Regions from separate parts of the Paraclostridium sp. genome, predicted to be linked through region 1. Evidence: riboswitches for the same ligand, from Rfam matches in the RefSeq annotation. Region 1 holds a riboswitch; each other region holds the start of a gene.
The links. A riboswitch is a leader RNA that binds a small molecule or an ion and turns the genes downstream of it on or off. The one in region 1 is predicted to bind cobalamin.
Positions count from the first base shown of each region.

Region 1 (7,832 bases):
GTTGGTGCATTTCCAAGTACAAATACTTTTTTACCTTCTTCTTGTGATGCAACTTCTACAGCTGCCATCGATCTTGTTATCCCTTTTTCTTTCGCTAATTTTGCTACCTCTTCATCACTTACAAAACATTTATACTTGCAACCTAGAGCATCTAACTTTCTTTTATTTATACCACTTAATGCCATATTAGTATCTGTGTATATAGTTGCTTTTTCATTTAAAGCATTAATTATTTTTTCTACTGCTATTTCAGAAATTTTTAATATATCTAAGTACTCAAAATCAGCTGTAGTGTGTATTGCTCTTTTTATTATTTTTTCTTCCAACTCATTTTTAAATTTATAATCTGGTCTTATTTCATCGATTATTCCCTGTATTATTTCAAAGCTCTTAGTTTCTATCATCATAGGATTCTTAATGTATTCCATTTTTATTCACTCCTAAGTCCCCCAGCTATTATATTTGCTGTGTATATTTTTTTATATTTTTTATCGATTTTTCTATCTATAAGTTTTTCCTTAAGTTTTTCTTCATCCATATCAACTTCTAGCAATATTCCTATTACCGTTCCACTATGTGCAATATTAACTCCACAAGCTCCATAATCTTTTGAAATATCTATTATTTCATTTAAATATTTTTTCTTATGTATATTTTCATTAGCAACACTACTTATATTACAAGCTTGTCCAATTAAATTTAAATCTTTATTTCGTATTCCTTGTTCTAAAAGTTTAAAAGCATATTCAATTATATATTTATTCTGCTTTTTTAGTTTTTGATAGTTTTCTTTCTTTCTTATATGCTTAGTGCTTAATCTTTCATTAGGTTCTAGTATTAATACTTTCCCTTTATCTAAACATCCTATTTTTTTTATCACACTTGCATCTAATGGATTAAAAATTGTATTTTCTTTAATATAAATAGAATCAGTAGGCTCTATCCTAGTTGCAAGTTTGGATATTTCATATTCATCTAAATCTCTGCCTATAAGATTTAATGTAGCTCTTATAGTTGCTCCTATATCTGCTGTTGAGCTTGCCATACCCTTACTAATTGGGATATCACTGTTTATGTCTATAGATATATTTCTTATTTCCTTCTTTGGTAAATTGAAATACTTAAAAACTTCTTCTATTGCTTTTCTCGCTTTTAAAGGACCTCTATTTACATCCTCTAGTTTTTCTTCTAAGGTAACTATTGAATATTTATCTATAGCATATGATGATAAATATTCTTTTTCTTTTATCATTCCTTGAACAAACTCTCCACAAGAGGCTGGACATATTCCACGTGATTTCATTCTATTCTCCTAGAAATTTATTTAGTTGATTTATTAGTTCTACATTTTCTTCGTGGCTTTTTATAGCAACTCTTATATAATTATCATCTAAATTTTTAAAATTTGATGCATCTCTTATAAGTAAGTTTGCGTCTATAAATAGCTCTTCTTTTAATTTGTTAGCTTTTTTTTCTTTTAATTTAATTAATATAAAATTAGTGTCTGTTTTATAAGACTTAATACTATTTATCTTGTTTAAGTTGTCCATCATAAATTTTCTTTCTTTTACAAAATAGTTTTTACTATCTTTTATATATTTTTCATCTTGAAAAATATAATCTGAAAGTTTATTTGCAAAAGTATTTATGCTCCAAGGTTCCTTTATTATATACATTTTTTCAAGCAAAGTTTCATTACTGCAAACGCCATATCCAAGCCTAAGCCCTGGCATTCCAAAAAACTTTGTTACTGCTTTTATAATAAATATATTTTTATTTTCACCTATATATTTTACTAAACTATATTTTTGCTCTTCTTCTGTAAATTCCATAAATGTTTCATCAATTATTAGTAACTTATTATATTTATTTAAAAGTTTTAATAATCCATCTAAGTTATATACTTTTCCAATTGGATTTGATGGATTACATATAAATAAACTATCAAATTTATCTATATTTTTCTTAATATTATCTATATCTATTTCAAAATCTTTCTCTTTATCTAGATACAAATTTACAACTTCTAAATTATTTAACTTGGCTCCCCTTTCATACTCTGAAAAAGTAGGATTTAATATAGCCAATCTTTTATCTATGCTCTTCATTAGCAAATAGATTATCTCTGTTGCACCATTGCCTGGTATTATAAATGAACTGTTTATACCTAAATATTTAGCTATGTTATTTTTTAAGTTTGTATAATTTATATCTGGATAATTAACACATTCTTTTAACCCTTCTAATAAATATTTTTCTATATTATCTATTAAATACGGATTTATATTGGAACTAAAGTCTATTATGTCTTTTGAATTTTTATTATATGTTTTACACATATCTTCTACATTAGCTCCATGACCAAGATTTTTCATTATTTCACCCTCTATCTAAAATGCTATTAAATAAGTTGCAACTGAAAATATTATTAAAGCTACAAAAGATGTAGCATACATTATTTTATTAGTTCTTATAATATCTTCTATTTCTAGCTCTCTATGTTTCTCACCTATCGTAGGTTTATAAACTTCTTTGCCAAAATACATATTAGTTCCGCCTAGTTGAACTTCTAGTGCTCCAGCAACTGCACCTTCTGAGTATGCACAGTTTGGACTTTTGTGATTTTTTCTATCCCTTATTGCAATATGTATGCTTTCTTTTGCATTAAATCCAAGGAGTAAACTTGCTATCATCATAAAAAATGGAGTTATTCTTGCAGGTATAAAATTTGCAATATCATCAATTTTAGCTGATGCAAATCCTAAATCCCCATACTTTTCATTTTTATATCCCACCATAGAATCTAAAGTATTTATAGCTTTGTAACTCATAGCAAGTACCGGTCCACCTATAAACCCATACATCATAGGAGCTATTATTCCATCTACTGTATTTTCTGCTACTGTTTCAACTGTTGCTCTAATTATTTCTTGTTCATTTAAACTTGTTGTGTCTCTACCTACTATATAAGATAACTGCTTTCTTGATTTTTCTATATCTCCCATTTTTAACACTTCATATATTTTTTTAGCTTCATCGGCTAAACATTTTGTAGATAAAGTTGTATATAATATTACTGAAGATATAATCATATATAATATTTTACTTACCATAAATATATTTAAAATCAAACTAGTTACTGTAAGTGTAGTTCCAACAGTTACAATCCATAATATAAATCCACCTATTTTTAATTGTTTTTTTGTTTTTGCAATATTTCTTATTTTCGTTTCTACAAATCTTATTAAATTGCCAATAAATCTAACTGGGTGCGGAAAAGAATAAGGATCTCCTATTATTAAATCTAATATATATGCAATAACCATTACACTTATAGTTAAACTAATCATTGCTTCCTCCTATAAAATTTATTATTGCATCTAAATTATTATAAAAGTGAGTATGTAAATATGTAGCTAAAGTGTTTCCTTTGCAATATCCTCCATCCCATTCATCTACAACTTTATTGCCTCTTTTTTTAACCATTTTATAGGCGCACTCTTCTTCACTGTTAAAAATTGAATGATGAAATTCATGACCTTTAATTACATCCCCTTTTTTAGAAAGTATTGTATCTACTTTAGCGATTCCATCACAGTACCCAAATCGTTTTAGCGATTTAGTCATTTCACTAATACCTTTGAAAATTCCTACCATATTAAATTCCATATTATCCGAATCTTTAAGTTTTTCACCTAGATACATTAATCCTCCACACTCAGCATATATAGGTATACAATTATTGTGAGCTTCTTTTATTGATTTTCTCATACTCTCATTTGCATCTAATTCTTTCGCAAATATTTCTGGAAATCCTCCCCCTATGTATATACAATCGGCTGTAGGTACACAGTCGTCATTTAAAGGACTAAACTTTACAATTTCTATTCCCATTTGACTTAATAAATCTAAGTTCTCTTTATAATAAAAATTAAAAGCTTTATCATAAGCTACTGCTATTTTTTTATTTTTAAAATTAGTTAAATTGCTTAAGTCAAAATTACTTTCTATATCATCACTTTCGGCTATATCAAGTAATCTATCTATATTTATGTATTTTTCAATTTCATCTCCTAGGTCATTAAACTTTTCTGTTAAAGAATTAATTTCTACACTTGGAACTAACCCTAAATGCCTTGACTCTAACGAAAATTTTTCATTTGGAGGGAAATATCCTAAAACTTCTGTTTTACAATATGTTTCTATAGCTTCTTTTATGAGATCGTAATGTCCTTTAGTTCTTACATTATTTACAATTACACCTTTTATATTTACATTTTTATCTAACTGTTTATATCCTAATACCATAGCTGCTGCAGAAGATGACATTGCCTTTCCATTTATAACTAATATAACTGGTGCTTTTAATAACTTAGATGTATATGAGCTTGTACATGCATCCAAATCAATACCAAACCCATCATAAAGTCCCATAACCCCTTCAATCACTGATATATCTGCATTTTCAGAAGCATTTTTTACTATGTATTTAATTTTTTCATCATCTAACATATATGAATCTAAATTTCTTGAATCTCTTCCTGTTATAAATGTATGATAAGAAGGATCTATATAATCTGGACCTACTTTATATGGTTGTACTTTTATTTTTCTCTTAGTTAATGCTTGCATTATTCCTAGTGATATAGTTGTTTTACCTACACCACTACTTGTTCCTGCTATCAATATTTTTTTCATACTACCACCTAACCATTTATAATTTCATATATTTTTTCTATATCTAACGATTCTCTTAGTATATCTGCTAATTTGTCATATTCTTTATTCTTAAATTCTTCAAAAGAATTTATAGAAATCTCTACTTTTTCTAATCCTTTAAAAACCCTTATTGAGTTTAATAAATTTCTTGTAAACTCTGAGTTGTCGAATATTCCATGAAGATATGTACCTACTACATTATCTTCTTCATTTATACATCCTTCCGTATAAGAAACATCTTCACCTAATTTCTTTACTATAGTATTTAATGGTTGCTTTATTCCTCTAGTTGTTCCCATATGTATTTCATAACCTTTTACTCCATTGTTACATACATCATTTAAATACCCATTTAAGTTGTCCTTTATTATAGCCTCGACTTGAGTAGTCACTTTTTCTTCTTCAAAGATAGTTTCTATATCTAAAAGTCCCAATCCATCTATTTCTTTTATAGAACCTTCTATTCCATCTGGGTCATAAATTTTTTTACCTAAAAGTTGATATCCTCCGCAAATCCCAAATATGAACTTACCTTGATTGTGTAAGTCTTTTATTTGCTTTTCTAATCCACTTTCTCTTAAATAAATTAAATCTTCTATAGTATTTTTACTTCCAGGTATTATTAACATATCTGGATTAGATAAAGACTGACCTTTCTCTATATATCTAACGCTTACATCTTCTTGTATTTCTAGCATGTGAATATCTGTAAAATTAGACATGTACGGGGTTTTAATAACTTCTATATTTATATCATTTTTCCTAAATTGTTTATTAAATCTATCAGTTACACTATCTTCATCTTCTATATTCAAATCACTATACGGCACAACTCCCAAAACTGGAACCTTTATTATTTCTTCTAACATATCTATACCTGATTGCAAAAGATCTACTGTTCCTCTAAACTTATTTATAATAACACCTTTAACTCTAGCTCGTTCTTTCTCTTCTAGTAATAACATTGTTCCAGCTATCGATGCAAAAACTCCACCTCTATCAATATCAGCAACTAAAATTACAGGAGCATCTGCAATTTCTGCCATTCCCATATTGGCTATATCTCTATCTTTTAAGTTTATTTCTGCACAACTTCCCGCTCCCTCTAAAACAATAACTTCATATTCATTGCTTAAATCTGCATAAATATCCTTTAACATATTAGCTAAATCATTTTTATAATCATGATATATGCTAGAGCTAACAGTGTTCATTACTTTTCCATTAACTATAACTTGGCATCTATTTTTACCTGCAGGCTTTAATAATATAGGATTCATTCTTACATCTGGTTCAATGCCACAGGCCTCTGCCTGAGTAACTTGTGCTCTACCCATTTCTAAACCATCTTTGGTTATATATGAGTTCAAGGCCATATTTTGAGATTTAAAGGGTGCCACCTTATATCCATCTTGTTTTAATATTCTACATATCCCAGCTCCTAAAGTACTTTTCCCAACATTAGATGCTGTTCCTAAAAACATTAGTGATTTACTCATTTTAAATTTGCTCCCTTCTTAATAAAAAAACCTATCCAAATGAGGATAGGTTTTTAAAAATGTATACACTTCACCAATTTTAAAAATCCTTCACCCCGAAGATTTTATATCCATAAACTAGGCAGGTCTCCTGGCTTAACTTCATCCTACTTCTATTCCTTCCCGTAAATAATCACAGTGGTGTCTAATAGTTTCGTCAGTACTACAGTAGCGGGGGCTGCAAAGGTTTTTAACCTTTTTCCCTATTAATCTTCAACGAAAAACCTAATTTATGTCAATTTATATTTTATATCAAATAAGCAGTGTTGTTAAGCGTTTGAATTACTGGAAATTCATCCACTATATCAATAATACTTACCGATGCATTATCTATTTTAAAATTCCAGTGATACTCATATGTCTTTCCTATTAAATAAGATATTATATTTCTTATAGTTCCTGCATGAGCACATATCAAAATAGTATTTTCTTTGTTTTCAATCATTATGTCATCTAATTCATTACATACTCTTTTATAAGAGTCTATCAAGCTTTCTCCATTAGGATACTTATACTCAAATCCTTCTTTTATTAATTTTTCAAATTCATTTGGATATTTTGATTTTATAACTTCAAAGCTTATTCCTTCAAAATCCCCAAAGCTAATTTCTTTTAAATTTTCTTTTTCTAAAATTTTAATATTTCTAGAATTTGCTATATCTAATATTGTTTGCTTAGTTCTAGTAGATGTAGTTGTATATATACAATCAATATTCTCACTTTCAAGAAATTTAGTTAATTTGAGTATTTGTTTTTTTCCTAAATCACTTAATTCACTATCTATATGGCCTGATAGATTTCCTTTTATATTATCATTTGTTGTTGCATGTCTTACTAATATTATCCTAGGCATCTATTCACCTCTTATTTTAATCCAAATATTAAATATATATATATTAAATAGACTACTTCCATAAGCTCTGATGTACATCCTAATATATCACCTGTTATACCATCTATTTTAGTATATATGTATTTCACAAAAAATCTTGTAAGTATAATCATTATAGGTATAAATGATATTATTTTTATAATGCTTACTGAATTTAAATTAAACAATGTATTTGCTATAACTAATATTAATAAAATTGTATATGTTATCCCAATTAATATAATTTTCAAATTTGGCTTGCCTATAAACACATTACCCATTCCATTTTCTCTCGGTGTTACACTTTTATAAGAAGCTATTACAATTGCCATTCTTGCAAATACTGGCATGAATATTAGATTATATAAATGCCCTGACTCTACTATAGCATATACTAAACCTAATTTCATAAGCATTAAAAACAATACAGAAAGCATAGCATTAGTTCCTAATCTTGAGTCTTTCATTATCTCTAATATTCTATCTTTATCTCTATAGCTATATATTCCATCAAAAGTGTCTCCTACTCCATCTAGGTGAAGCCCTCCCGTTAATATAACAGTGGCTATTAATACATTTACAGAGGTTATATAGCTATCAAAAAAAATACTTGATACTAGTCCAATTATAAAATATAAAGCTCCTAAAACAAATCCTACCAACGGAAAATAATACATGGTCTTATGAAATTCATCATCAAATCC
Region 1 is NZ_JBOFKN010000053.1:14,458-22,289, forward strand. It holds gene ACRCYC_RS03795 (cobalt-precorrin-8 methylmutase) at 1-428, opposite strand, end outside; gene ACRCYC_RS03800 (GHMP family kinase ATP-binding protein) at 431-1,303, opposite strand; gene ACRCYC_RS03805 (pyridoxal phosphate-dependent aminotransferase) at 1,305-2,375, opposite strand; gene cbiB (adenosylcobinamide-phosphate synthase CbiB) at 2,391-3,350, opposite strand; gene ACRCYC_RS03815 (cobyrinate a,c-diamide synthase) at 3,343-4,698, opposite strand; gene ACRCYC_RS03820 (cobyric acid synthase) at 4,707-6,218, opposite strand; cobalamin riboswitch at 6,322-6,501, opposite strand; gene ACRCYC_RS03825 (histidine phosphatase family protein) at 6,505-7,110, opposite strand; gene cobS (adenosylcobinamide-GDP ribazoletransferase) at 7,122-7,832, opposite strand, start outside.

Region 2 (7,832 bases), on a different contig from region 1:
ATTTAAATAATATTTCAAATTATTACTATGAAAGTGACTTAGGTCACTTTTTTTAATGACTTAGTGTAATAGATATGCCCTTCTTAATTTTATATAATGATATTAAGATTAACAAATAAATATTTGAGGAGATTGATATTAGTATGAGTATTATAGAAATTAAAAATATAAGTAAAAGATTTAATGATAAGTTAGCAATAGATAATATTAGCTTTACTGTGAATGAAGGTGAATTATTTGGACTTATAGGTCCTAATGGTGCTGGTAAGTCTACTTTAATTAATATTATGACTAATCTCATGATTCCAAACAATGGGTCTGTTTTTATAGATGGTATGGACTTAATTAAAAACCCTGTTAAATCAAAAGCTATGATAGGACTAGTTCCACAAGAACTAGCTATAATCGAGCATTTAACTCCATATGACAATCTAGAGTATTTTGGTGCCTTATATGGGCTTAAAGGTAAATTATTAAAAGAAAGAGTAAATGAAGCGCTAGATATTGCAGGTCTTACGGAAGTTAAGAAAAAAAAGGTCAAAAAACTTTCTGGTGGTATGAAAAGAAGGTTGAATATAGTTATAGCTATGATTCATCACCCTAAGATATTAATACTTGATGAACCTACGGTTGGAGTTGATACACAGTCTAGAAATTATATATTTACTATACTTAGAAATTTAGCTAAAAAACAAAATACTACTATAATTTATACTTCTCATTATATGGAAGAAGTCGAAAATCTTTGTTCTAAAATATTTATAATAGATGAAGGACGTGAAGTTGCGTTTGGGGATACAGATTATTTAAAATCACTAGTATTTAATAACAGTAAATTATTATTTGACATTAAAAATATATCTGCTAATCTCATTTATGATTTGAAAAATGTAGACGGAGTTTTAAGTGTAATAGAAAATGAAGATGTATTGACACTATCTGTAAGTAATAACTTTATATTATCTAGTGCTTTAAGCGTTATTGAGAAAAATGATTGTAATATAGTTAAAATATCCTATGATGACTATAGCCTTGAAGATGTATTTTTAAATCTTACAGGCAAATCGTTAAGATAAGGAGGCATGTTATGAAACTGTTAGCCAATATTAAAATGCTTTTAAAATCTTTAAAAAATAATTTTTTACTTTTATTTGCTACATTTCTAGTTATTCCTCTTACACTGTCACTGTTTCTCGGAAATGTACTAAACATATTATTTGAAAATCCTATAAATGTAGACCCAATTCCTATAACTATAGTTGATAAAGATAACTCTATTGCTTCTACAAATTTAAAAGATTTTATTAATAATGACATTAAAAATTTATTTTATGTAAATAATGATGATTCTGAATTAAAATTAATAATTCCTAAGAACTATGAAGAAAGTATAAAGAACAAAAAATCTATAATTATAAATATAGAACAGTTACAATCTAGAGGATCTTCTGATTCTATGTTAAAAGATATTATAGATGATTATCATGAAAAACTATATTTAAATAATTTAAATTTAGATACTAACACATCTAAAATATTTAGTGAATCTAGTATAAACACTACTTTAATAGATTCTAATAAAGTTCAAAGTTCTAGTGAATATTATGCTATATCTATGCTAATATTTTTACTTATGATATTTATGTCTAACAATGTCTCTGCTGAATATATATTAGAAAGTACCGGTATGAGAAAAAGAATGCAGTCTATGCCTATTAAACGAACTACACATCTCATATATGACTTTGTACTCGGTGTTATATACTCTTTAATATTTACATCACTGTATATAATTATTAACAGGACTTTTAATATCGCCTTTGATGAAAACTTAGTATCCTTATTTATAGTTAGTTTAGTATCTTGCGTTTTAGTATCTTGTATTTCTGTATTTATATCTTCATTTTTTTCTAAGGTTTTAGGAACTACAGTTATTAGCGTAATTATGATTGTTTATTTTGTATTTGGGGGTATTTTCTTTCCCTTATCAGACAAACTTTCTATTTTCAGTAAATTGTCTCCATTTTATTTGATAAATGAAATGTTTATGAAGTTTACTCTTAGTGATACTTTAAGTTCTATAAGTTCGACTATATTTATTACTATAATAGTTTCACTATTATTATTTATAGTTTCATTTATAAAAGAAAAATATAGTTGGAGGGAATTTTAAATGAATATACTTAGATTAATTTTTGCAAATTTAAAAAGATATATTAAAAATAAGCCTTTACTTGTAGGCCTAGTATTTATGCCTTTTACATTGATAGTAATTTTATTTATGTTTAATGGTACTGAAAACATGTCTATGTACGAACCTAATATTTTGCTTGTATGTGATTCAAATGGAAAATATGAAAGTGAACTTATTAAAGAACTTAAATTAGATGATAAAAATATTTTTAATTACGATAAAAAAAATTATGCTATTAACAAGCTAAAAAACAATGATGCTTCTACTGTATTTGTGCTTGATAAAAACTTTTCATATAAACTAGATAATACGATAAAACCATATGTTAAAAGTTATAAAACCCAAACTGGTGGAGGTAGTATATGGTCTGAATCTGTAATTGAAAGCTTTGTAAATGATAAAATTGCTAAAAGTATAGATTCTAACATAAGCTCTAAACTTATTACTAGTAAAATAATTAAAAACAATAAATTAGAAAGTTCAAACGCTATGATGTATATGCTTCTAATTTGCTATTTTCTATATGCAAATTCTGGAGTTTTATGTAAGGACTTGTTAGACCTTCGTTCTAATAACGTACTTACTCGTATGCTTTCTACTAAAAATAAAAATATAGAAATAGTATTTAGTATATTCTTTGCTTTATTTTTATTACAACTATTAAGTTGTTTTATAGTATTAATTGCATTAAATTTTATCTTTGATGTAAGTATTAGCATTACTACTTGTTTAGTACTTATTGCAAACTGTTTCACATCAACAGGATTTATTATTGCATTAACTAGAATATTCAAAAATGAAGCTAGTATATCTATAGTATCTATAATTTATTCTATAAGTATGATGTTTTTAGGAATACTATCACTTTTAGGTTCATCAAGTGGAAATCTTGTATTTTTAAATAACTTAGCTAAAGTCTCTCCTCTTTATTGGACATTAGAAGCTATATCTCATTCTAATGTAGGTATTAGCATATTAGCTATATTTCTAATAGGATTAGTATTTGTAACCGCTGGAAGCTTTAAGCTAAGAGAGTTTGCCAAAAACTAATAAAAAGAGCTGTTCTCTACTTGAGACAGCCCTTTTTCTATTTCCATTTTTCAAGAACTTTTAACATAAAATCTTTTATATCTATATTATAAACGTCTTTTAGATGTTCTCCATTAAATACTTCTTTAGAGTTACCATAACAAACTATCTCCCCATGATCTAATAAACAAACTGCATCACTAAAATAATGGACTAAGTTTAAATCATGGAGCACTCCAATAACTATTTTATCATTATCCTTAGCCCATTTAGCTAAATGTTCTAATAACTCTATTTGATATTTTAAATCTAGATGATTAGTCGGTTCATCTAAAAGTATAACATCTGGGTTTTGAGCAAATGTTCTAGCTAAAAATACTCTTTGCAACTGACCTCCACTGAGTTCATTTATATGCTTATCTTTTAAATCTGTAAGCCCTACTTTATCAATAGCCTCTAAAATAATATTTTTATCTTCTCTATTCAAAGAATTAAAAACACCTTTAGAGTGAGCATATCTTCCAAGTGCTACTGTTTCATAAATAGTATATGGAAAATATATTTGAGTTATCTGACTCATAAGACCTACCTTTTTAGCAAGATTTCTTCTTGAAAAGTTACATACTTCCATCCCATCTATAGTTATGCTACCTCTATATTCTATAATACTTGCAATAGATTTTAAAAGAGTACTTTTACCACACCCATTAGGTCCAACTATACATAAATTTTTTCCTCTTTCAACTTTAAAGCTAACATTTTTTATAATATCTACATCATCATATCCACAATAAAGATTTTTCACTTCTAACATATTATCACTTCTTTCCTTTGCTAAAGTACACATATGCAAAGAATGGTGCACCTATAATTGCCGTAATCGCTCCTACTGGAAGTTCTGCAGGTGATACTATAGTTCTTGCGATTAAATCGGTTATAACCATTAATGATCCACCAAATACAAAAGACATTGGTATAACATATTTATGTTTTGATCCAAATACACGCCTTACCATATGTGGAGCTATTAAATCTACAAATCCTATAGTTCCACTTAATGCTACCGCACTTCCTGTTAGTACTGCTGAGAATATAAATAAATATTTTTTTACTTTATTGGTATCTACACCTACTGCTTTTGCTTGTTCTTCTCCAAATGTTAAAATATCCATTTCTTTAGTGTATTTTAAAACTCCAATCATACCTATTACTAAAAATGGAACTAAAGCTCTTACGTATGACCATCCCTTCATAGAAAAACTTCCCATTTGCCAAAGACTTATACTTTTTATATCTTCACTAAAAAGAGCTGTAAGCGTTGTTAGTAATGCATTTACAAATAACGAAAATACCATACCTGCTAATATAATAGTATTATTTGACATAGTTTTGTCTATTTTAGAAGAAAAAACTATTACTCCATATACTGTTAATAGTCCAAATAAAAAACCTATCACAGGCAATGTTAATTGCCCTAGAAATGGTACTGATATACCAAGTACAATTACAAGTCCAGCTCCTAGTGATGCTCCCGAAGATACCCCTAATGTATATGGTGATGCAAGTTCATTTTTAAGAATAGATTGAACTACAGATCCACTTACTGCTAAACACCCTCCAACCATGAATGCAAGCAATACTCTTGGTAGCCTAAGTGACCATATTATAGATATATCTTTTGGGTCTATACCATGTCTTAGTGGAGCATTAAACATCTTATTAAGTAGTATACTCATAGTATCCAGTATATGAATATTGGAACTCCCTATGGAAGTTCCAATACTAAATATTAGAAATACTAAAGGTATTGATAGTATCGCTAATTGTTTATTTTTGTTTTGCATATGCATCTGGATTTATATACTCCGCCATTTGTTTTAATGCTTTAACTACATTTTGAGATGGTCTAGAAGATGCATTTGCATCTACTAAATATACTTGTCCATTTTTAACTGCTGCTATATCTTGCCAGCCTTCACGTCCCTTTATTTCCTTAACAGCATACGGAACATAATTTACATTAGTTAATATTACATCTGGATTCTTCTCAACTACTGATTCTGCACTTGGTGATATCCATCCATTTTGATCTACAAATATATTTTCTCCTCCAACTAAATTTATCATTTCATTTAAGAATGTTGCATTACCAAAACTATATAAGTTTGGTGATGGTCCTATTTCAAAGTAAACTTTCTTTTTAGTTTTTATAGATTTCCCTATTTTAGCTATTTCTTCAACTTCAGACTTCATATTGTCAACTATTTTTTGACCTTTATCTTTAGTTCCTGTTATATCTGCTATAAACATTATATCGTCATATATTCCTTGTATGCTATCACTACTTGGTATATAAGCAACACTTATACCAGCTTCTTTAACAACTTTAAATGGATCTTCACTATTTCCTGTTTTATTATGTCCTGATGCAATTATTAGATCTGGATCTAGTGATACTATTGCTTCTGGGTCTGGATTTGAGAAATCTATCAATTTTATTCCTTTAGGTAATCCAGGAACATCAGCAGAATATTTATCTACAGCAACTAATTTATCTGCTAAACCTAATTCTACTAGTACTTCTGTATTAGATGGAGCTGTTGATATTATTTTTTCAATCTTAGAAGGTACTGTAAATTCATTTCCCTCTCTATCTTTTATAACTTTATCTTTTTGACCACAGCCAACTACAGCCAACATTACCACTAACATAGTAGTAACTAATGCTAAAATTCTTTTTTTCATTTTAATTCTCCTTATTTATAAATTTTATTTATAATTTCTACTTATAAATTCTTTTTCTTCTATTCCTTCATCTTTATTTAATTTTAAAGCTAAAATAAAAAAGTATCCAGAAAGTAAATTAGCAAAATCAAACAATAGTTCATCTATATCATGTCCTTGCTCTCTATATCTATGTAATAATCTAACCAATGCTTTACACTTAGTTCTTATAATATGAGCGTAACTTCCACTTACTCCACCTTCAGGCAATACAAATTTATTAATTCTACCTTTTATTTCACCTTGATAAACTAAACTTCTAGATTCTAACCACTTTAACTCATCTTCTGTCACACTTACAAAAGTTCTTAGAGATGCATTCATATGATAAACTAGTTCATTTATTTTACTTAATTCATTTCTTAATTTTTCATCTTTCACAAAAGCTCTCAACAATCCAATCGTACTAGATATTTCATCTGTAAATATCTCATAATCACATCTTAAATCTTCTGGTTCATCATATAAAAATGGGTATGCTAAATATTTTGACATGATACTCCTCCCTTCAATAAAAAAAGCATATCACGAGGATATGCCTTTAAATTTCAATATTATAACTACTATCCAGCCCTCAGAAGATATTAGCTTTAAGTATTGGCAGGTATCCCGGCTCAACATCATACTACTCTCTTGCCTTCCCGATTTCTCAGTGGCTTATTTAAATTTCGTCAGTTTTACGGTTACTGGGGTAGCTTAGACTTTTAATCTAATTCCCTATTAAGTCATATAAACACCTAATACTTGCTATTTAGTTTTGGATTCGTCTTGGATTATATAGTATTTTTCAATATAAATCAATACTTAGTATATATTCCCAAATATATTTATATTAATCTATTTTTTATAATAATTATCTATTTCTTCTATTTCTTATAAAATCTATAATTATATATAAAACTATTAGTACAGTTATTACCATAACTATATCCATTATTATAGGGTTTATTCCCATTCTGTATCCCATATATCTAAATGGATTATACCCTCCGAATCCAAAGAACCCTCTACCGTAACTTGATGGCATGTATGATCTTCTACTTGAGCTTCCATAGTCATCATAATCATCATATTTTTTATTATTTTTATTCTTTGATTCATCACCACTACTTGTATTTGGTTTTGTAGTTGGCTTAGTACTAAAATTCCCTGAATCTGGCTTTGTAGTACTTGACTTTGGATTAGATGTATTTGAACTTGATCCTGAATCTATATTTACATCTGGCTTAGCCTTAGGTTTAGTTGTGAAACTTCCTGAATCTGGTTTTGTAGTGCTTGACTTTGGCTTACTATAACTCTTAGAACTACTTGAACTAGGTTTAAAGCTACTCGAACTTGGCTTTGAACTAAAACTTGATCTAGAGCTGCTTGATGAACTTAGTTTTGATACTTTATATTCTAGTGTACTTTTACCGCTATTATCTGAATCTGCATATACCTTATCTATAGTAAATGTAAACGCACAAGTTATAGTAAATATAAATAAAGTAAGAAAAAGAGTAGCATTTCTTTTTAAATTCTTCATTATACATTTAACCCCATTTCTATAAACTTATTATATAGTCTATCTAAATTGCTAGTATCATCTCCATCTATTACAGAGTCATAACTTTCTTCGCCTTTAAATTTAAAGTATTGTACTAATTGTTGATTGTCACTATCTTTAGTATCTACCAAATAAACATATCTGCTTAAAGATCCATCTTCATGTTTTTCTATTAGATATCCCTTAACATCAAATTTAAATTCTTCATCCCCATTATATAAGCTCACAGTATCACTAGATTTTGTAAATGAAAATTTTTCTTTATCACATTCATATGTG
Region 2 is NZ_JBOFKN010000102.1:3,829-11,660, reverse strand. It holds gene ACRCYC_RS07850 (MerR family transcriptional regulator) at 1-6, shown strand, start outside; gene ACRCYC_RS07845 (ABC transporter ATP-binding protein) at 144-1,076, shown strand; gene ACRCYC_RS07840 (ABC transporter permease) at 1,088-2,173, shown strand; gene ACRCYC_RS07835 (ABC transporter permease) at 2,174-3,244, shown strand; gene ACRCYC_RS07830 (ABC transporter ATP-binding protein) at 3,282-4,070, opposite strand; gene ACRCYC_RS07825 (FecCD family ABC transporter permease) at 4,042-5,067, opposite strand; gene ACRCYC_RS07820 (ABC transporter substrate-binding protein) at 5,051-5,968, opposite strand; gene ACRCYC_RS07815 (ATP:cob(I)alamin adenosyltransferase) at 5,993-6,502, opposite strand; cobalamin riboswitch at 6,591-6,763, opposite strand; gene ACRCYC_RS07810 (hypothetical protein) at 6,861-7,532, opposite strand; gene ACRCYC_RS07805 (hypothetical protein) at 7,532-7,832, opposite strand, start outside.
Region 2: another riboswitch for cobalamin. It lies ahead of ACRCYC_RS07815 (ATP:cob(I)alamin adenosyltransferase); the one in region 1 lies ahead of ACRCYC_RS03820 (cobyric acid synthase).

Region 3 (7,832 bases), on a different contig from region 1:
TATTATATACCAGTCTATAAATAAAAAAACCCCTCTTATAAGTAATTTAATTCATATATATAAACAAAATAACCAGATTTTTAAAAATAATATTGATTATATACCTTATAACATAATGAGCAATTTTGAAGTAGTTTGGAAAAAAGATATACCTGCTCTATTTTACTTTAAATCAATAAAAGGATTTGAAGAGCTATTTGTATCTACATTTAATAAAAATTATTGTAAATGGTCTAAACCTTTAAAAATAACAAATTCTAAAGAATTTAAGATATATTTGTCAGCACTAGTAGATAGCAATGGAAATTATCATGTAGTTTTTGCTGAAAATAATGATGGCAAGTATTACTGTAAATATTTGAGACTAAGTTTAGAATATAATAATATTGAAGTATTAGAATCAAAAATAATAAAAACGCAGACCATGTGCTTATTTCCTCATTTAATTAATTACAAGAACACACTTTATATTCAATGGGGTGAATATCATTATATATATGGTTGTAAATCTATTGATTTAGGAAAAACATGGGATGAACCTACTATGCGTATTAAAGAATCAGAATCAGATTTTAAAAGATATATGTATAAATCAAATTATATAGAAGAAAAAGAGTATAAATTTTCTACTGTATTTGCAAATAAAGAAAATATAAAACAAGGAAAATATAAAATAAAAGATAGTTTCTAAAATCTAAATTACATTTTAAAATATATGAAAAATGCCATAAAAGCTAATAAAAAAATTAAATATGCAATAAAATGTGGATAATTGTAGTTATGTGTATAAAATTAAATTTTCTGAAAATTTAGTATGGTATTTACTATTTTTTTGGAAAATAATATAGTAAAAACATATATAGGAAAAAAGCTATTGAAATAGCTAATACATAATTATCAGGGGGACTAATATGTTTTTACAAAGAAATTTCAGATTACATCACAACCCACATGTAAATGGATGTTGTGGAAGCAAAAATCAAGATTGCTGCGGATTTGATGATCACAATCATGAACACATACATACTCATGGACATGATCATGAACACGTAAATGGTATAGGTCATGATCATGATCATGAAGATGGGTTTACAGGTATGCATTCCCATGATCATAATCACTCACATGAACATGGACATGATCACGAAGGACAACATGAACATAGTCATAAATAATAATTTATAAAATTAGAAATTAAATAAATAATTAATGAACATAAAAGCCATGAAGGTTTTTAAGTATAAGGTATACTTTGTTATGCCTTTATTTAAAACCTTATGGCTTTTATATTTTGCAATATTATAGTAAAATAAACATAGAAAAAACATGGGGGAATATAAAAATGGTAAAAAGTAAAAGTTTAAAAAAGTTTGTAGCATTAATGGCAATAGCGGGGTTAACACTTAGTGTAGTTGGATGTTCTTCAAGTGATAAAAAAGAAGCTAAAGCATCAGAAACAAAAGTAGAATCAAGTAATTTTGAGAAAGTGGAATACGTTTACTCTGACGGAGCTCAAGATTATAATGTAACAGTTGATGCACCAAAACAAAAAGCAGTTACACTATCTCAGTTTATGACTGAAATGCTATTAGCACTTGACTTAGGAGATAGAATGGTTGGAACTGCCCTTTTAGACAATCCAATACTTCCACAATTCCAAGAAGCATATGATAAAATACCAGATTTACAAGTTGGGGAAGGTCATTCTATATCTAAAGAAGCATTTGTAGCAACTGGAGCTGATTTTGTAAGTGGATGGGATTCATCTATAAGTGAACAAACAACAGGTTCGCCTAAAGAACTTATAGAAAAAGGAATAGCACCATTTATGGCTAAATCATATGCACCAGATGCAACAGTAGAAACAGTTTATGAAGACTTCACTTTACTTGGAAAAATATTTGGAGTACAAGATAAAGCTAAAGAAGTAGTAGATAAAATGAAAAGCGATATAAAAACTGTAGAAGATAAAGTTGGACAAGTAAAAGAAGAAGATAGAGTAAAGATGATGGTTTATGATTCAGGAGAAAAGGATGCTATGGTAGTAGGATCTGGACTTGCTAATAATTTAATAGAAATAGCTGGAGGAAATAATGTATTTGGTAAAGATGCTAAGAAACCATATATAAATGTTTCGTGGGAAAGTATAGTAGAAAAAAATCCTGAAGTTATTTTAGTAACAGATTTTTTAGCTGGACAACCAGCTAAAGAAAAAATAGATTTCTTAAAAGCACAACCTGCACTTAAAGATGTACCTGCAATAAAAAATAATAAGATATATGTAGTAAAACTAGCTGATTTATCTCCAGGAGTTAGAAACCCTATGGTTATAGAAGAAATGCATGGATATTTTTATGAGGATAATAAATAATGCAAGAGTGTTTAAATAAAAAAAGAGGCCTTTCTAAAAAGAAAGGTTTCTTATTTTGGGTTATAGCTTTAACTATAATATTAGTAGTTACAATAGTTGGAGCCATAGCGATAGGAAGTACATATATAGAACCTGGAGAAGTTTACAAAGTACTTTTAAACAAATTATCAAATGGAGTGTTGTTTAGCGGTGTAGGTGAAGTTATGACTCAAAATATAATATGGGAAATAAGATTCCCTAGAGTATTATTAGGTGCAATATGTGGATCGGGGCTAGCGATATGTGGGGTTTTAATGCAATGTGTAACAAAAAACCCAATAGCAGAACCTTATATACTTGGAATTTCATCAGGAGCATCATGTGGTGCAGTTGCAGTTATAGTATTAGGTGGGGTATCAAGTCTTGGTATAAATAGTATAACTAGTGGAGCTTTTGTTGGATCGATAATATCTGGAATATTGGTATTTTCAATAGGAACACAAATGGGTAAAACAACATCTACAACAAGATTAGTACTTACAGGTATGGCTATATCTACAATATTTTCAGCATTAACTAATTTACTTATATACTCAGCAGATAATTCAAATCAAGCAAAAAGTGCTTTATTTTGGACTGTAGGAAGTTTGGGTGGAGCTAAATGGGATGTTTTATTACTTCCATTTATAGTTTTAGTTATAGTCATGATTGTTTCATTTGTAATGTCAAAATCATTAGATATATTACTACTTGGAGACGATAGTGCTATAATACTTGGAATTAATGTAAAACTTATAAAATCAAGTATCTTAATACTTGCAACATTATTAACATCTACGTTGGTTGCAATAACTGGAGCTATAGGGTTTATAGGTTTAGTAGTTCCTCATATATGTAGAACTATAGCAGGAAGTGATCATAAAAAGCTTATAGTACTATCAAGTCTTATAGGGTCTATATTTTTAATAGCATCAGACGTTTTAGCAAGAGGACTTTTCCCTCCAATAGAAATACCAATAGGAATAATAACATCTTTAATAGGTGGACCATTCTTCTTATATTTAATTTCTAAGAAAAATTATACATTTGGAGGAAAAGAGTAATGCTTAAATTAAAAGTTGAAAATTTAAATTTTACTATAGATAAAAAAGAAATATTAAAAGATATATCTTTTGATATTCCAAAGGGATCATTTGTAGGGGTTATAGGACCTAATGGATCTGGAAAATCTACTATACTAAAAAATATATACAGATTATATAAGCCAGACAGTGGAAAGATAACACTAGATAATAAAAATTTATCTACAATGAAAGATAAAGATTGTGCAAAGGAAATAGCAGTACTTGCACAAGAAACTAATTCTCAATTTGATTTTACTGTTGAGCAAATAGTTAAGATGGGCCGCTATCCATATAAATCTGTTTTTGAAGATTATTCTAAAAAAGATTTTCAAATGGTAAGTGAGATGTTAAAAAGAGTGGGGCTTATGGACTATAGTGATAGGAGTTTTTCAAAGCTATCTGGGGGAGAAAAACAAAGGACGTTAATTGCAAGAGCATTAGTTCAAGATACTGATTTTTTAATATTAGATGAGCCTACAAATCATTTAGATATAGGTTATCAGATACAACTTATGGATTTGATCAAAAATCTTAATATAACTACCTTATCTGCAATTCATGATATGAATATAGCATCTATGTATTGTGATTATTTAATAGTCATGAAAGATGGGAAAATAAGAAGTTTTGGAACTGTTGAAGAAGTAATAACCTCAGAGATGTTAAAAGAAATATTTGGAGTTAACGCATATGTAGGGGTAAATCCCATAAACAATAAGCTTCAAGTATCATTTATGCACAGTCATCAGCATATTAATGGTATAGGGCATGATCATGTACATGAAAATGGATTTACCGGAGAACATGATCATTTTCATAAACATACATATAATGGATAAAAATATTAACAAATTTAAAAAAATTAGAGGAATATAAAGCTATTTATAGTATTATAAATATATGTGATAAATTGAATAGAAGTATTGTAGGTTTTTAGCAATGAAATTAATAGGGAAAGAGGTTTAAATCCTCTGCAGCCCCCGCTACTGTAAAACGGATGAAACTTTCAAACCACTGTAATTGATGTTATGGGAAGGGAAAGTAGTAAGTTGATGTTGAGCCAGGAGACCTGCCTATAATACGTAAGTTAATTTCTTCGGGGTGAAGGAAAATGATTAAAGAATAGTAACCTTATTTTATTAAATTAAGGTATTATTTGAAATGTTGTTTAAATCCTAATCCAAAAAATTAGGATTTTTTTTATTTACACCTTATTAGATTGTAACTATATTTTAATTTATAAATTTAAATTTATCACAAATAAAAAATCAATAAATTAAAGTGAGGTAAAGATATGAGTTACTTAACATTGTCATTAGTAGCAGGATTACTAATTGTAGTTTTAAATCCAATAACTTCAAATGCTATGCATATCATGGAAGGTTATTTGCCTGTGAAATGGTCTATATTTTGGACTATAGTATTTATTCCGTTTTTTGTATATGGATTAAAATCAATAAATAAAATAGTAAAAAAAGATCCTAAGAAAAAAATACTATTAGCATTAGCTGGAGCGTTCGTATTTGTATTGTCAGCACTTAAAATACCATCGCTAACAGGAAGTTGTTCGCATCCTACAGGAGTAGGTTTAGGGGCTATATTATTTGGGCCAGCAGTTATGGCTGTAATAGGAACTATCGCTTTATTATTCCAAGCTATATTACTTGCACATGGAGGACTTACTACTTTAGGAGCTAATGCATTTTCAATGGCAATAGTTGGACCTATAGTATCATTTTTAATATTTAAGTTTTGTAGAAAGAGAAATGTCAATGTAGGAATGAGTGTATTTTTAGCAGCAGCATTAGGTGATTTAGCAACATATGCGGTAACAGCAACTCAACTAGCACTAGCATTCCCAGATCCTGTAGGTGGAATAATGGGATCTATTGTTAAATTCTTTGGAGTATTTTTAATGACTCAAGTACCAATAGCAATAGCAGAAGGATTATTAACTACTTTAGTATATAACTTGATAACACAAAATGAAGAAGGAGTTGAAACTGATGAGTACAAATTCGAAAGCTAAAATTAAAACTAGAAATAAAAATCTAATGCTATTAGGCCTTACTATAATACTTATAATAACTCCTTTATTATTAAATGCTACAGCTGAATATGGGGGAGCTGATGGAGAAGCAGAAGGAGTAATTACAGAAATAAATCCAGACTATAAGCCATGGGCTAGTAGTTTATATGAACCACCTAGTGGAGAAATAGAAAGTCTATTATTCTCAACACAAGCAGCAATTGGGGCTGGATTTATAGGATATTATCTAGGGACAAAAAAGGGGAAAAACAGTAAATGCTAGAAATTGATAAGTGTGCTTATACAAATAATTTAAAGGGGTATAATCCTATTTTTAAATTAGGATTCGCGTTTATAACTTTAATACTATCTATTAGTACAAATAGTATAAGTTTGCATTTATTCATAATGTTATTAGTAAGTATTTTGATTATATTTATAGCAAAAATTAATGTGAAACTATATATAAAATGTTTAAAAATACCTATGTATTTTTTAATTATAGGGACTTTACTTAATTTAGTTAACATATCATTTGCAAACAAAGGTTTTTTAGTTAATATAAAAATTTTTGGATTGTATATTGGTACAACTAGATTTTCAATTGAAAATTCGATTTATATATTCTTAAGGTCTATTAGCTCAATTATATCAATTTATTTTTTAATACTTACTACACCATTTAACCAATTGATAATTATATTAAAAAAACTACATATACCGGATACGTTAGTAGAACTTATGGTTTTAACATATAGATTTATATTTATATTCATAGAAGAGATAAAAGAAATTTATAAATCTCAGGAGTTGAAATTTGGCTATATAAACTTAAAAAATTCATATAACTCAACTGCTCTACTTATAAGAGTTTTATTTTTTAGGATGATGAGAAGATATGAAGATATGAGTATAACTTTAGATATAAAGTTATATGATGGGAAATTTCATATATAGGAGATTATTATGTTTAAAATAAGCAATTTGACATACAGATATGACAAAGAAAATAAAGCATTAAACAATATAAGCTTGGATTTTGATAAAGGAAATATGGTTGGTATAATTGGAGCTAATGGTTCTGGAAAATCAACTTTATTTATGAACTTAATGGGAATACTAAAACCATATGAAGGAAAGATACTTTATAATAATAAAGAGCTAAGTTATAAAAAGAAAGATTTATATCATTTGAGAAAAGAAGTAGGCATGGTATTCCAAGACCCTGATAAACAAATATTTTATTCAAGGGTATATGATGATGTCGCTTTTTCTTTAAGGAACATAGGAATAGAAGAAGATGAAATCAATAAAAGAGTTCATAATGCATTGAATTTAGTTAATGCTATAGATTTAATAGATAAACCGGTACATTTCTTAAGTTATGGGCAGAAAAAGAGAGTAGCGATAGCATCTGTAATAGCCATGGATAATAAAGTAATCCTCTTAGATGAGCCAACAGCAGGACTAGATCCAGAAAGTACAAAAGCTATGGTGAAAATTTTACAAGAGCTTTGTTCAAAAGGAATTAAAATAGGAATATCTAGTCATGATATGGATTTGATATATGAAATTTGTGATTATGTATATGTTTTAAATAAAGGGAATATGATAATTGAGGGTGAGTGTATAGAAGTATTTGAAAAATACGAAATTATACAAGAAGTAGGATTAAACATACCATGGCTTGTAAAAGTACATAAGAATATGCATTTACCTTTATTTAAAAAAGAAGAGGAACTTTACGATTACTTTAGTACTTTAAATGAATATTCGCCAATTAAATAGTAATTATAAATAAAAAAATCTTAGATTAAATCTAAGATTTTTTTATTTATAATTACTATTTACATAGAATGGAAACTAGAGTGATTCATATATAATAAAAATATAAATATTAAAGCATATGAGTTAGATTAGTTAGGAAATTGTTAATAATATAAAATACAGACTGAAAATTAAAAAACATAGCTTATTTTATGAAAAATGGTTGCAAAAACATATTTTGTATTATATAGTATAACATATAAAGAAAAAAAGAATTAATAATACATACTATATATTGATGGAGGTAATATTAATGAGTACTTTAATAGCATATGGAAGTAATAATGGAATAACTGAAAATTTAGCAATGTCTTTATCACAACAATTAAATTCAGAAGTTGATGTACGAAACACTAAATACAACTCATCTTTTTATTTAGATAAATATGAAAATATTTTAATAGGAATAAATCTAGTTAATGGAGAAATATCTAAAGAGGTAAAAAAATTTATAGAAAACAATATAGAAGATTTTAAGTTTAAAAAATTAGGATTTTTTACT
Region 3 is NZ_JBOFKN010000159.1:634-8,465, reverse strand. It holds gene ACRCYC_RS12135 (hypothetical protein) at 1-691, shown strand, start outside; gene ACRCYC_RS12130 (hypothetical protein) at 912-1,175, shown strand; gene ACRCYC_RS12125 (ABC transporter substrate-binding protein) at 1,343-2,371, shown strand; gene ACRCYC_RS12120 (FecCD family ABC transporter permease) at 2,371-3,453, shown strand; gene ACRCYC_RS12115 (ABC transporter ATP-binding protein) at 3,453-4,313, shown strand; cobalamin riboswitch at 4,385-4,565, shown strand; gene ACRCYC_RS12110 (energy-coupling factor ABC transporter permease) at 4,769-5,503, shown strand; gene ACRCYC_RS12105 (energy-coupling factor ABC transporter substrate-binding protein) at 5,481-5,786, shown strand; gene cbiQ (cobalt ECF transporter T component CbiQ) at 5,780-6,460, shown strand; gene ACRCYC_RS12095 (energy-coupling factor ABC transporter ATP-binding protein) at 6,470-7,291, shown strand; gene ACRCYC_RS12090 (flavodoxin domain-containing protein) at 7,584-7,832, shown strand, end outside.
Region 3: another riboswitch for cobalamin. It lies ahead of ACRCYC_RS12110 (energy-coupling factor ABC transporter permease); the one in region 1 lies ahead of ACRCYC_RS03820 (cobyric acid synthase).

Region 4 (7,832 bases), on a different contig from region 1:
CCTTCATATATCTCATCTAAAACAGCCTCTGTATTTCCTATACTAAGCTCTAAATCTCCAATATCACAAATCTTATAATCATCCATATCTAAATCAAGCTTTGGGCTATAAGTTTCAAGTCCATAAAACTCAGGTCTCATTGAAGATGCTGCAAATCTAGTTCCTGGTCTATTTGAAGTAGTTCCATCAAATCCTACTCCAAATACTATAAGCTTACTTTCTTCATAATCATCTTCCATACCCATAAATGTAGGCGTATTATAAAACTTATTTTTCATTTAACATATCCAAAACATATTGAGGTAACATAAACGCCCCAGTATGTATATTGCTGTTATAGTATTTTGTCTTTAAATTTAACTTTTCCCAAGCTTCTTTATTTTGATCGTTTACTGGATCATACTTTTTAGATGCAAATCCAAATAACCAATGTCCTGATGGATAAGTAGGAATATGAGCTTGATAAACCTTAGCTATAGGGAATAAATTAGTTATCTTTTCATTAGCTCTTTTCATTTCCTTAGCATTAAAATCAAAATATGGACTTTCATTTTGATTAACAAGTATACCATCATCACTTAAAACTCTGTAGCAATCATTGTAAAAATCAACAGAGAATAATCCTTCTCCAGGACCTATTGGATCAGTTGAATCTACTATTATTAAATCATAGCTTTTATCTTTTGAATTTTTAACAAAAGCAACTCCATCTTCAAAGTATAAGTTAACTCTCTTGTCATCTAACTTACATGCACATATATCAATGTACTCTCTTGATACATCTACAACCATTTTATCTATTTCAACCATATCTATTTTTTCTATTTGAGGATAACGAGTAAGCTCTCTTACAGTACCTCCATCTCCACCGCCTATAACTAATACGTTTTTAATATTCATATTAGTCGCCATAGGAACATGAACTATCATATCATGATATATAAACTCATCTTTGTAACTTACCATCATAAGTCCATCTAGCGTTAAAAACTTTCCAAATTCTTTACTATCAAATACATCTACTCTTTGAAAATCCGATTGTTTACTGAATAAATGTTTATCTACTTTTATAGAAAAACGCACATTGTCAGTCCATTCTTCTGTGTACCAAAGTTCCATAACTTGTTCCTCCGAAATTTTGAATTTAATTTTTTATATTTATATTTTTCTATGTGTATGTTATTGGCCTTTTTGACCACTTTTTATTTATATGTTATAATTAAGATTGAATTTAATTTTTTATTTTTTATTTATTTAGGTGATTTTTATTTATATAGCTTCTTGTTCATCCTGTTGCTTGTGAGTAATGTTACCTAAATCTTTTTTTGCAAATTTTTGTATCTTAGAAGTTAAACCTCTTGGTATCTCTGTAGATTCACTTCTTTCAGCTTTTAATAATTCTTCTAAAAGTTCAAAGCTTTTCCAAGGATCTATATCTCCACAAGTGAAAAAGTCTGCTGATGCGTATCCATACTCTGGCCATGTATGTATAGTTAAATGAGATTCAGCTATTATAACAGCTCCAGAAACTCCCCATGGATTAAAGTGGTGAAATACCGAATCAACTATTGTAGCCTTTGCATTTAAAGCAGCATCGTTCATATATTGTTCTATAAGCTTTGGATCTCTAAGAATATCCTCATCACAGTTATAGTACTCTACTAATATATGTCTTCCTAAAGTTTCAAATTTCATAATAGCCACTCTCCTTCTTTAATTTTTGAATTGAATTTAATTTTTAATAACTAATATATTTTTTAAACTTTTATCTTTCATATCACTTAAATATGCATTGTTATCTTTAAGCAATTTTATATAATCTATAATTTCTTTTGTAATTACTTCTCCAGGTGTAATAACTGGTATCCCTGGTGGATATGCCATTATTGATTCACCTGAAATTCTTCCAACACATTCATCAATTAAGATTAGCTCTTTTTCTTTATAAAAAGCATCTCTTGGATTAAGCTTTGATATTGGGTTTATTTGCTTTGTAGCTATAACCTTTATATGCTCATTTCGTTTATAAACTTTTGATATCATCTCTAGAGCATCTATTAATTTATCCACATCTTCTTTTGTAGTTCCAATAGATATAAGTGCTAATACATTATATAAATCTCCAAGTTCAACTTGAACTGAAAACTTTTGATAAAGTAAATCGTATACCTCATGTCCGCTTAAATTAAGTCCTCTAACATTTATACATAACTTAGTTTCATCTATAAATTTAACACCTTCATTTTTTAGATTTTCAGTAGTTACAACCTTAATTCCTTTAATCTTATTTATTCTAGCTTTTGCATATCTAGATAAATTAAGAGCTTTAGATAATTGTATCTCTCCATTTAAAACTAAATTTGATCTAGCTCCATCAATACTACTCATAAGCAAATAAGATGCAGATGTTGATTGCAACATATTTATACTTTGAAGAACTTTACTCGATTCTATTTTATCATTGTTTAAAAGCAGTGCCGATGCTTGAGTTAGCGCTCCTCCAGTTTTATGTATACTCGTAGCCACCATATCAGCTCCTAGTTCCATCCCTGATGGAGGTAAATCTTTATGAAATGGAAAATGTGCTCCATGAGCTTCATCTAATAAAACTAAAACATTTTCCTCATGACAAAACTTTATTATAGCTTCTAAGTCACTACATGCTCCATAATAAGTCGGATTAAGTAAAAATACAGCTTTTATATCTTTTTGACTCTTAAGTGCATTTTTTATATCTTCTAATTTTACATTTAAACTTATTCCTAGTTCATTATCAAATTCAGGTTGTATAAATACAGGCTCTCCTGAGCTAAGTATTAATGCATTTATAACTGACTTATGTATGTTTCTAGGAAGCAGTAATTTATCATTAGGCTTTATAACACTTAAAATCATAGCGTGTATAGCACCTGTAGTCCCATTTGTTATAAAAAAAGCGTCATCTGCTTTATATGCATCTGCTAATAATTTTTGTGATGATTTTATAATTGTACTAGGATTAGATACATTATCCATTAATGGCGACGAATTAATATCCATCTTCATAATTTCTTCACCGTAATACTCATTTAATATAGTTACACCTTGATTTTTAACATGACCTGGTACATCAAAACAAGCTATATCTTTTTTAGAATAATCCTTTAGTGAACTTAATAATGGAGTTTGTTTGTGACTTAACTTACAACCATCTACAGACTCGATCTTTAACTTTTCGCCTATAGCTTCCAATATAATCCTCCTCTCTATCATTTATGTAAATTAATTTTAATTTTTAAGATTATTATTTCTATTTATAAAATTTACTTTTATTAAACTTACAATATTTATTATATTAATTTTTCATTTTTTTGCAAGCACTTTTTTTATTTTTATTATTTTATTTTTATTTTTCATCATCAAGTATTTGCAATAGTTTTATATCTAACTTTTCATTTTTGTTTATATTAATTTTAAATAAGTTTAGTATAACTAACCTTTTGTTTACATTAATTTTTTCAAAGTTTAGTATAACTAACTCAAGTTTTAAGTTTTACCAACACTTTTATTTAATATTTAAATTTAGTAGAGTATATCACAACTAAACTTTTCAAAATAAATAAAAATTCGCTTTCCCAAACTAAAAATAGGATTTACTCATTTTTCCTATAAATAAAAAATAATTAATACATATTCTAAAAACATAAAAATCTTCACAAAAAAAGATAGGTCTAAACAAATTCGCAATTTAGACCTATCTTTTTTTACTTAACACAACCACATTTATAAACAATATTTATAGAATCATCTTCTTTATCTTTTATAACTTTAGCGTCAACACCATAAACCTCTTTTATCAAACTTTTAGTTAAAACTTCTTCTGGAGTTCCATAAGCTATTATTTTACCATCTTTTAATACATATATTTTATCACAATACATAGCTGCAATATTTAAATCATGAATAGCCGCAATAACCTCTATTTCTAATTTTTTAACTATCTCCATCAATTGTAATTGATACTTAATGTCTAAGTGGTTAGTCGGCTCATCTAAAATCAAGCACTGAGTTTTCTGAGCCAAAGCCCTAGCAAGTATAACCCTTTGTTGTTCTCCTCCTGATAAACTATTAAAACTTCTATCTACTAAATGTCTTATATTAACTTTATCAATAGCTTCGTAGACAATATCATAATCTTCTTTAGTATCTCTATCCATCAGCTTCTTATATGGGCTTCTTCCCATAAGTACCATGTCTAATACACTAAAGTCAAAACTATGATTATTATGTTGAGCTACTACTCCAATTTTTTTTGCACTTTCTTTCATAGATATTTGATCAATATCTTTATTATCTATAAATATAATTCCATTATTTGGCCTTAAATTCCTATATAAACACTTTAATAAAGTAGATTTTCCACTTCCATTAGGTCCTATAACTCCTATAAACTCTTTATTTCCTACTTTTATATCAATTCCATTTAATATATTATTTTTATTTAATATAACTTCAATATCCTTAGCTTCTAATTTCATTAGTTAGCACCCCCAAATCCATAACTTTTCTTTATCATTAAATAAACAAAGCAAGGTGCGCCTATCATAGATATTAAAATACCAATTGGAAGTTCTGCATTTTTAATTAAAATTCTAGACAATACATCTGCCCATATTAAAAATATAGCTCCTAATAATGCAGATATCGGAATAATTTTTTTATGGTCTGTTCCAAAAAATATCCTAACTATATGAGGTATAATAAGTCCTACAAAACCTATCATACCAGAAGAATAAACTACCAATCCTATCATAATAGAGGTTACTATAAGGTATATATGCCTATGTCTATTTAAATCTGTTCCTAAAGTTATAGAAACTTCATCTCCAAGTAGCATTAAATTTAAAATTCTATATTGGCTCATAAAAAATACTAGCCCCATTATAATAATCGGAAGTATAAAAACTATTTCTTCCCACTTAGCCCCACCTAAACTTCCCATAAGCCAGAAAGTAATATTTTTCATTCCTTCAGCATCATTTTTTATATATACTATAAAACTTGAAAATGCACTACAAACAGAACTAAGCGCCATTCCTGCTAGTAACAACTTTGTAGAATTAGCTCGTCCTCCAGTGTTTGAAATTATTAAAACCAACATGGATACTAAAAATGCACCTAAAAAAGCAAATACGCCTATAGAATTAGCACCTATCATAGTGGTTAACCCTAACATTATAGCAATAGTTGCACCTAATGATGCACCTGATGAAACACCTAGAATGTACGGGTCTGCAAGTGGATTTTTAACAATAGCTTGCATAACCACACCAGATATAGATAATCCGATTCCTACACATAGAGCCAAAACTATTCTCGGCAGTCTTATAAGCCACACGATATCGTGAATCGCCCCACTTGATAAAATACGTTCATCCCCTATATTAAATAATCTAAAAATTATAATTTCATAAACTTGTTTAATAGATATATCACTTGAACCTATTGTTACCCCAATTAAAACTGATAAAATTAAAATTATTAATAAAAATATTATAACTCCAATATAGAAAGGCTTTGTTTTAACAAAGCCTTTCATTTCTTTATTTTCATAATTTTCTAAGTTTCTTATTGATTGCATATGTAAATGTCCTTCTTTCTATTATTTACTTGGATAAAGTCCATTTGCAAAAGTTTCAATTCCATCTATAGTTCTTACCCCACTGCAATACATTTGTCCTAGTTCTATAGGATATACTCTATCATTTTTAATAGCATTTAAACTTTGTAGAGCTTTATCTTTCATAACTAAATCTTTCGTTTCACTAGCTTTATTATCATCTTCTCTATTCATATATACTACAAATATACTATCTGGATTTAAGCTTATTAAATCTTCTTTACTTAAAGCATTACCGTCTTCATTAAGAAGTTTTGCACCTAACTTAGTAACCATGTCTCCACCTAAAGTTATTTTTCCATATCCACTAATTTTATCATCATAAAACTCTATTATTAAAGTGGTTTGTTGTTTTTTATCTTTTTCAGATTTAACAACTTCGTCAACTCTATTATTTATATTATCAACTATTTTTTTAGCTTTATCTTCTACATTAAATATTTTACCTATATTTAATATATCATCACATTCATTTTTAATAGTTTTTGGCTCAACAGCACCACTATTCAACGCCATATATGTGTTTACGTCTTTGTCTTGCCAATAGTTCACATCTCCTATGTTTTTATCTGAAAACAACGAATACCAACCTAATATTAAATCTGGTTGTAACATTGTAACAGTTTCTTTAGAAGGTGTAAATTCATCTAAATATTTAACCTTACCAAAAGCCTCTTTGTACTCATCCTTAACCTTATGGTCAAGACCAGCAGCTGCTACTATATTATCTTCTAAACCTAGTGCTAACATAGTTTCTATTGAATCTTGATAAACAGCTAAAACCTTTTTAGGCTTTTCTTTGATAGTAACTTGAATTTCTTCTTTTTTGCTATTATGTGTACTTATAGTTACTGGATAATAATTATCTTTTTTCTCCGTAACACTTTCTAGTTTGGTATTCTTCGATTCTTCTTTCTTCGTTTCTGTTTTACTACATCCTACTATACTTAGTCCAATAACCAAGCTAAGTAAACTTAATCTAATCTTTTTTGATATCTTCATCTATTCTCTCCCTCCGAAAGTTACTATTAATCTAGGCAGGTCTCCTGACTCATACTTCAACCGCATCTTTCCCTTCCCAAAGCAAAACTTTAGTGGTCTTTACAAAGAATTGTCCATAATTACAGTAGCGGGGGCTGTTGATGATTTACACATCATTCCCTTTTAATTAAAAAAACCTAAATTTTATATTTATCAGTATAATATTAGCACAATTATATCCATAATTCTACAATACAAAAAAACATAAGTATTTTGTTCTACATTATCTGTAAAATAAAATACTTATGTTTAATAAAATATATTTAATCTTTCTCTAAATTAACTATATAACCTAATATAACTACACAAATTTGTATAATTAAAACTATGCTAAAAGCGATTATAAAATATGGATATGCTATCATATCTATAAAGTATTTACTTTTTATCACAAAGTATAAAGTCAAACTTAATATTAACCCTATTGCATTTTGAACTTTTATAAAGTTTAAATTTTTCTTTTTTACAATAGTGTATATTTCTAACAATATAAATATTAAAGATATAATAAAAATTATATTGCTTATAAGTTGTAAATTACCACTTGAAAATATTCCACTTTCAAATTGATATCGCTTAAAGTAAACATGATGCATTACTCCAGCTTTAGTATTTGTTAAGTATTGAAGTATAAAACTTCCACCTATAATGCATATTTGAATTATAGCTATTAACATGTATATTATCTTTTTTATATTATTTTTCATTTTTACTTTGGAGTCCCCGTTTCTGTAGGATTACTAGCATCTCTACTCCATCCTATCCATCCATCACTATATAATCCTGTATTTTCAAATCCCATTACATTTGCATATGTTAAAACCTCAGCAGCTCTCCATCCACTACCACACATAAAGTCTAAATGATTATTAGTATCTATTCCATCTTTTTTCCACATACCTTTTATTTCATCTTCATTTCTCATAGTTTTATCTATATTTCTATAGTAGTTTAAAGAAGTAGAACCTTCTGTTCCTGCATGTCCATAAACAGCACCTGGTATACGTCCTGTTTTATCCCAGTAACTATATCCTGATATTTTGCCTATATACTCATCCCACATACGGTTATCTACTAATGTAAAGTTATCAGATTTTAATTTTTCTTTTAATTCTGGTATTGTATCTATTAA
Region 4 is NZ_JBOFKN010000157.1:2,036-9,867, forward strand. It holds gene speB (agmatinase) at 1-278, opposite strand, end outside; gene speE (polyamine aminopropyltransferase) at 268-1,119, opposite strand; gene speD (adenosylmethionine decarboxylase) at 1,270-1,695, opposite strand; gene ACRCYC_RS11610 (aminotransferase class I/II-fold pyridoxal phosphate-dependent enzyme) at 1,732-3,231, opposite strand; gene ACRCYC_RS11615 (ABC transporter ATP-binding protein) at 3,744-4,517, opposite strand; gene ACRCYC_RS11620 (FecCD family ABC transporter permease) at 4,517-5,620, opposite strand; gene ACRCYC_RS11625 (ABC transporter substrate-binding protein) at 5,642-6,661, opposite strand; cobalamin riboswitch at 6,679-6,856, opposite strand; gene ACRCYC_RS11630 (hypothetical protein) at 6,964-7,407, opposite strand; gene ACRCYC_RS11635 (sulfurtransferase) at 7,410-7,832, opposite strand, start outside.
Region 4: another riboswitch for cobalamin. It lies ahead of ACRCYC_RS11625 (ABC transporter substrate-binding protein); the one in region 1 lies ahead of ACRCYC_RS03820 (cobyric acid synthase).